Regions from separate parts of the Pseudomonas sp. ICMP 8385 genome, predicted to be linked through region 2. Evidence: predicted binding sites of a transcription regulator. Region 2 holds the regulator's gene; each other region holds the start of a gene.
The links. The regulator FliA, encoded in region 2, starts transcription of late flagellar genes. The targets are predictions, from matches to a motif close to CTAAAGTTTNNNNNNNNNNNGCCGNTAA.
Positions count from the first base shown of each region.

Region 1: the regulator FliA is predicted to act here: its motif matches at 761-788, upstream of flgM (flagellar biosynthesis anti-sigma factor FlgM).
Region 3: the regulator FliA is predicted to act here: its motif matches at 1,181-1,208, upstream of AO268_RS13495 (methyl-accepting chemotaxis protein).

Region 1 is NZ_LKBY01000089.1:41,977-44,240, reverse strand. It holds gene flgA (flagellar basal body P-ring formation chaperone FlgA) at 1-683, shown strand, start outside; gene flgM (flagellar biosynthesis anti-sigma factor FlgM) at 825-1,142, shown strand; gene AO268_RS08805 (flagella synthesis protein FlgN) at 1,191-1,658, shown strand; gene AO268_RS08800 (flagellar brake protein) at 1,754-2,264, shown strand, end outside.
Region 2 is NZ_LKBY01000117.1:49,025-51,288, forward strand. It holds gene AO268_RS22735 (protein phosphatase CheZ) at 1-109, opposite strand, end outside; gene AO268_RS22740 (chemotaxis response regulator CheY) at 128-502, opposite strand; gene fliA (RNA polymerase sigma factor FliA) at 671-1,411, opposite strand; gene fleN (flagellar synthesis regulator FleN) at 1,408-2,241, opposite strand.
Region 3 is NZ_LKBY01000096.1:34,766-37,029, forward strand. It holds gene AO268_RS13485 (DUF1294 domain-containing protein) at 1-217, opposite strand, end outside; gene AO268_RS13490 (undecaprenyl-diphosphate phosphatase) at 217-1,047, opposite strand; gene AO268_RS13495 (methyl-accepting chemotaxis protein) at 1,298-2,264, shown strand, end outside.

The DNA.
Region 1 (2,264 bases), on a different contig from region 2:
CCTTGGGCGCAGGCCACCAGGCCCGTGCCGACAATGTCACCTTGCCTGATCTGCTTATCGGCGTCACTCAAGGCTTTCTTGAGTTCACTGTAGAAGATTATCTGGCAACCACACAGACACCGGGGCGTTATGAGATCCAAGTCAACCCATTGGACCCGCGTTTGCGCATGCCCATGTGCGACAAGGAATTGACAGGCTCACTGGAAAGCCCCGCCCAGCCCATTGGCCGCGTGACCGTGCGCGTACGCTGCGACGGCAGCTCGCCCTGGACCGTGTTCGTGCCGGCCCAGGTGCGATTGTTCCGCGAAGTGGTGACCGTTACCCGCCCACTCAAGCGCACCGGCATCATCGGTTTTGAAGACGTGGCCATGCGCGAACGCGACATCAGCCAGATCAGCCAGGGCTACCTCACCTCCGTGGACCAGGCCATTGGGCAGAAATTAACCCGACCAATGGTCAGCGACCAGGTGATTACCCTGGTTCACCTGGAACAGGCAGAAGTGGTGCGCAAGGGCGACCAGGTGGTGATCTCCGCCAGCAGTGGCGGCCTGAACGTGAAAATGCCGGGGGAGGCCCTGGCCAATGGCGGGATGAGCGAACAGATCCGCGTCAAGAACCTCAACTCCAAGCGGGTGATCAAGGCCCGTGTCACGGCCCCTGGCCAAGTGGAGGTGGCGTTATAGATTACTGGCGTGGGACGCTGGCTTTTCCTACACTGTGCGCACGATATTGCGAGGCATAGGTTTATTGTCGATCGCGCCTAAAGTTTGTCCGGGTATGGCCGAAAACATGGCAAGCGTCCAAATACCCAGAGGTTTTTTAACATGGTCATTGATTTCAGCCGATTGAATAACGCCCAGGCAACGCCCGGCAGCACGCGTACCAACGCGGCCAAGGACAGCGTTGAAGCCAAGGCACCGGCAGTGCCTGCCAAGGCAGAACAAACCGTTTCGACGCAAAGTGGCGAATCGGTCCATTTGAGCAACGAGGCTCAACAGTTGCAGAAGATCACTGACTCGCTGCGCGATCAGCCGATTGTCAATAAAGCCCGCGTGGCCGAGTTGAAACAGGCGATTGCCGATGGCAGCTATCAGATCGACAACGACCGTTTAGCCGGCAAAATCATCAAAGCCGAGCGCTAGGCACAGGCCTGCGCCGGGCTTTTGGACGCTTAAACCCCAAGGCCAGCCATGCACGACGAAAATCTGCTGCAACTGATCACTGAAGACCTGGCTCCCGCGCAACACCTGCTGGAGCTGCTTCAAGACGAATTCGTGGCCCTGTGCGGTCGCGACATGCGCCTGCTGGAAGACATCCTGGCACGCAAGCAATCGCTGATCATCCTGCTTGAACAACACGGCCAGAAACGCAGCCAGATCCTGCTCAGCCTGGGCCTGCCCGCTGACCACAGCGGCCTGGAACAGTTGGCCAGCCATTCGTCGGTCGGCGACCAGTTGCTGGCCCAGAGCAAAGCACTCAATGAGTTGTTGATCAACTGCCAGCAAGCCAATGTGCTCAATGGCCAGTCGATCCAACTGCAGCAAGCTACCACCGCCAACCAGTTGCGCATCCTGCATGGCGGCGAACCTCCAGCACTGTATAACGCCCAGGGCTCCACCTCGCGACTGGTCAAGCCCAGCACCCTCAGCCAAGCCTGACGCCGGTTTATCGGGCGCCCTATCAAGGCGCGCCACATACTGGCAAAATGCCGGTTCTTGCGTGTAGTCGTATTTTGTCTGGAGATGGAAGAACCGTGTTCAACACCCTTAGCGCGGTAGATGCTCCGCAGCCACCCAAGGTCCTCACCACCCCTCTGGAAATTGCCAGCACCCTGCGGCTGCTGCAAGAGAGCCACGACCCGCTGATCATCACCTTTCACGAACGCAACCAGCGCTTCCAGAGCTACCTGGTGGAGGTCGACAAGGACAGCAAGACCCTGAGCCTGGACGAGATGATCCCGCCCGACGGTGAACGCTACCTGGAAAATGGCGAAGCCTTTCGCATCGAAGGCTTTCACGAAGGCGTGCGCGTGGCCTGGGACAGTAATGGCAGCCTGACAATCGGCACACAGGACGGCCACCGTATCTACAAAGGCAGCCTGCCTGAAGAAGTGGTCTACCATCAGCGCCGCAATGCCTTTCGCGCAGCCTTGAAACTGGCGCAACTGGTAAATATCGAATTGGGCGGCGAGAAACTCAAGACGCCTATCAGCGGTCAGTTGCTGGATATCTCCGCCACCGGCTGCAAGCTGCGCTTTGACGGGG
Region 2 (2,264 bases):
ACTGCACCGCGTCGCCGAACTGGCCTTTTTCAAGGCACTCGACCAACTGGTGAGCGTGTTTTTTCAGAGTCGACTCAAAGTCTCCCTGTGATGTTTCTTTATGCTCCATAGCTCCCCCGTGACGACATCAGCCGTGGATGCGTTCAAAGATCTTTTCGATCTTCTCTTTCAAGGCCAATGCAGTGAATGGCTTGACCACGTAACCGTTGACCCCAGCCTGGGCGGCTTCAATGATCTGTTCACGCTTGGCTTCGGCGGTCACCATCAACACCGGAAGGTTGCGCAGTTTTTCATCGGCGCGCACATGGCGCAGCAAATCGATACCGGTCATGCCAGGCATGTTCCAGTCGGTTACCAGAAAGTCGATGCTCCCGCTGTTGAGGATCGGAATCGCCGTAATGCCGTCATCCGCCTCGACCGTGTTAGTGAACCCAAGGTCACGCAACAGGTTTTTTATGATCCGCCGCATCGTTGAGAAGTCATCAACGATGAGGATTTTCATGTTCTTGTCCAATTCGACCTCCAAGCAGTCTTAAACGCGTCCAGCACCTGGGCGCGCCATATCATTCAACAGGCATTACACAAAAAGGACTGCTGGGGCACACCACGAGCCGTTTCCGCCCGGCTTGCGCCCTGACGGTTATCACCCACATTGTCCCCACACTGCCTGTCAGCGCGCTCGCCACTCTCCCAAACGCCCCCGCAAGCGGGCCGCGCATTGGCTATGAAGCTGGCTGACCCGCGATTCGCTGACCCCCAGGACCTCACCGATTTCCTTGAGGTTCAGCTCCTCATCGTAGTACAGCGCCAACACCAGCCGCTCACGCTCCGGCAAATTGGCAATCGCGTCCGCCAGGGCGCCCTGGAAGCGTTCATCTTCCAGGTCGCGGGAAGGCTCCTGGTAAGCGCTCGCGCCGTCCTCATGCAGCCCTTCATGCTCGCCGTCCTGTAGCAGGTCGTCGAAACTGAACAGGCGGCTGCCCAAGGTATCGTTCAAAATCCCGTAATAATCATCGAGACTCAATTGGAGTTCGGCCGCAACTTCGTGATCTTTAGCGTCGCGACCGGTTTTTGCTTCAATTGAGCGAATTGCGTCACTCACCATCCGGGTATTGCGGTGGACCGAACGCGGCGCCCAATCACCTTTACGCACTTCATCGAGCATCGCGCCACGGATACGGATACCCGCATACGTCTCGAAACTCGCACCCTTGCTCGCGTCGTACTTGGTCGACACTTCAAGCAGGCCGATCATGCCGGCCTGGATCAGGTCTTCGACCTGGACACTGGCGGGCAGGCGTGCCAGCAGGTGGTAGGCAATGCGCTTGACCAGGGGCGCATAGCGCTCGATCAATTCGCCCTGGCTGTCACGCGCCGATTTCTTGTAAAGGTTATAGCCGCTGGCTGTCATAGCACCGGTCCTGCACTCGTCTGATGCACCAATCGCTCGACGAAAAACTCCAGATGCCCCCGGGGATTGGCGGGCAGTGGCCAGGTATCGACCTTCTGAGCAATTGCCTTGAACGCCAACGCGCATTTCGAACGAGGGAACGCTTCATAGACTGCACGCTGCTTTTGCACAGCCTTGCGCACACACTCGTCATAGGGAACTGCACCGACGTATTGTAAGGCCACATCGAGGAAGCGATCTGTGACCTTGGTCAACTTGGCGAACAGGTTGCGCCCTTCCTGTGGGCTCTGGGCCATGTTGGCCAGCACGCGGAAGCGGTTCATGCCGTAGTCGCGGTTGAGCAGTTTGATTAGAGCATAGGCGTCGGTGATCGAGGTGGGTTCGTCGCAGACCACCAGCAACACTTCTTGCGCCGCGCGCACGAAGCTGACCACCGACTCGCCGATCCCGGCGGCGGTGTCGATCACCAGCACGTCGAGGTTGTCGCCGATATCGCTGAAGGCCTGGATCAGGCCGGCATGCTGCGCCGGGCTCAGGTGCACCATGCTCTGGGTGCCGGAGGCGGCCGGGACGATACGAATCCCCCCCGGCCCCTGCAACAGCACATCGCGCAGCTCACAGCGGCCCTCAATGACATCGGCCAGGGTATGTTTGGGCGTCAGTCCCAGCAGAACGTCAACGTTCGCCAGGCCCAGGTCGGCATCCAGCAGCATGACGCGGCGGCCAAGCTCTGCCAGAGCCAGGGACAAATTCACTGACACGTTAGTTTTCCCGACGCCACCTTTGCCGCCGGTCACCGCGATCACCTGTACGGGATGCATGCTGCCCATGTTCTTTCTTTACCTTGTCTTGC
Region 3 (2,264 bases), on a different contig from region 2:
GGGCATGCAGGATCTTCTCCGGGGTGCGCCAGCTGTCGCTTTGGGCCTTGCGTTTGTCGCTCCAGTACAGGCAAAACGTCACCACGCTGACCAGGCCATAGGCCGCCAACGGCACCAGCGACACCCCGCGATACGCCAGCAGGGCCGCGCCGAACAACGGCACGGCACACAACAGTGCAAACACCACAGCCTTCAAGCGCAGATGCTGGATTGTCATCACGCCTTGGCCGCCGCCCAGTCAATCCAGCCGAACTGCCAGGTGGCCAGGATCAGCAAGCCGAACGCAATGCGGTACCAGGCAAACACCGCATAGCTGTGGCTGGCGATGAACTTGAGCAAGCCACGCACCGCAATCATCGCGAAGATGAACGAGACCACAAAACCGACGGCAAACACCGGCAGATCCGCCGGCTGGAACAGGTCACGGTACTTATAGCCCGAGTACACCGCCGCGCCGACCATGGTTGGCATTGCCAGGAAGAACGAGAACTCGGTGGCTGTCTTGCGCGACAGGCCGAACAACAGGCCGCCGATAATGGTCGAGCCGGAACGCGAAGTGCCCGGGATCATCGCCAGGCACTGGGCAAAGCCCACTTTCAAGGCGTCTTTCCAGGTGATGTCATCCACCGTTTCGGCATGGACTTCATGCTCGCGGCGCTCGGCCCACAACATGATCACGCCACCGATCACCAGTGCGGTGGCCACGGTGATCGGGTTGAACAGGTATTCGTGGATCAGGTCGGCAAAAATCACCCCCAGCACCACCGCCGGCAGGAAAGCGATCAGCAGGTTGACCGTGAAGCGCTGGGCATTGCGCTGGGTCGGCAGGCCGGTCACCACGTCGAGGATCTTGCGCCGGAACTCCCAGACCACCGCCAGGATGGCGCCCAGTTGAATGATGATGTTGAACGCCATGGCGCGTTCGCCACCGAAGTCGAGCAAGTCGGCGACGATGATCTGGTGCCCGGTACTGGAGATCGGCAAGAACTCCGTCAGCCCTTCGACAATGCCAAGTATCAATGCCTGAAAGGCAGTCCAAAGATCCATTATTCCCCCAAAAGGTCATGCGACGGCATGCCTCGTTGATATTTTCTAGGTGTTCACTAACGATGAGCACGCTGCAAGGCTGCGCGCAGGATCAAGGCCGAACTGCAAAAATTCTGTGAAAAATCAGGCAGGACTCAGGTTTTTTGATTCCGGGCCGAAAGCCTATCAGACAAGCCCGAATTTCGCTGCGCGTTATCGCTGGCCGATCAATGCAACACCGAAAATTATAAGAACGCGGAGTGACAAGACTATGAATAGTTTGCGCAATATGTCGATCAGCCGACGCCTGTGGATGATCCTGATAGTCGCCGTGTTGATGTTGCTGACCCTGGGTTTGCTGATGCTCAAGCAGATCCACGACGATCTCTACCAAGCCAAGAGCCAGCAGACCCAGCATGTGGTGCAGACCGCCAGCGGGATTCTGAACTTTTATCACACCCTCGAAACCACCGGCGTGCTGACCCGCGAAGCGGCGCAGAAGCAAGCCCTGAGTGTGGTGCGCGGCCTGCGCTATGACCAGGACGACTACTTCTGGATCAATGACCTGACGCCGGTAATGATCATGCACCCGGCCAACCCCAAGCTCGACGGCCAGAACCTTTCGACCATCCGCGACCCGGACGGCTTTGCGATCTTCAACGAGTTTGTCAGCCTGGCCAAGGCCAAGGGCAACGGTGTCGTCAACTACCGCTGGCCGAAGCCCGGGGCGGATGCGCCGGTGGCCAAGACCTCCTATATCCAGTTGTTCGAGCCCTGGGGCTGGATCATTGGCTCCGGCATCTACGTGGATGACGTACAGGCCCAGTTCCGTGGCCAAGTGTGGGAAGCCTCGCTGGTCGGCCTGGGCATTGCGCTGATCATGGCCCTGCTGGTGGTGCTGATTGCCCGCAGCATCGTGCGCCCGCTACAGGAAGCGGTGCACGCCATGGCCAATATCGCCAGCGGCGAAAGCGACCTGACCCGCAGCCTCGACACCCATGGCCAGGACGAGGTCACGCAACTGTCGCGGCACTTCAACACCTTCACTGCCAAGCTGCGCCAGGTGGTCAGCCAGTTGCAGGTGTGCGCCAATGCCCTGGGCCAGTCGTCCGCCGAACTGGGCAGCAACGCCAGCCAGGCCCATGACCGCAGCCAGCAGCAGTCCCAGCAAATGGAGCTGGTGGCCACCGCCATCAATGAAGTGACCTACGGCGTGCAGGACGTGGCGAAGAATGCCG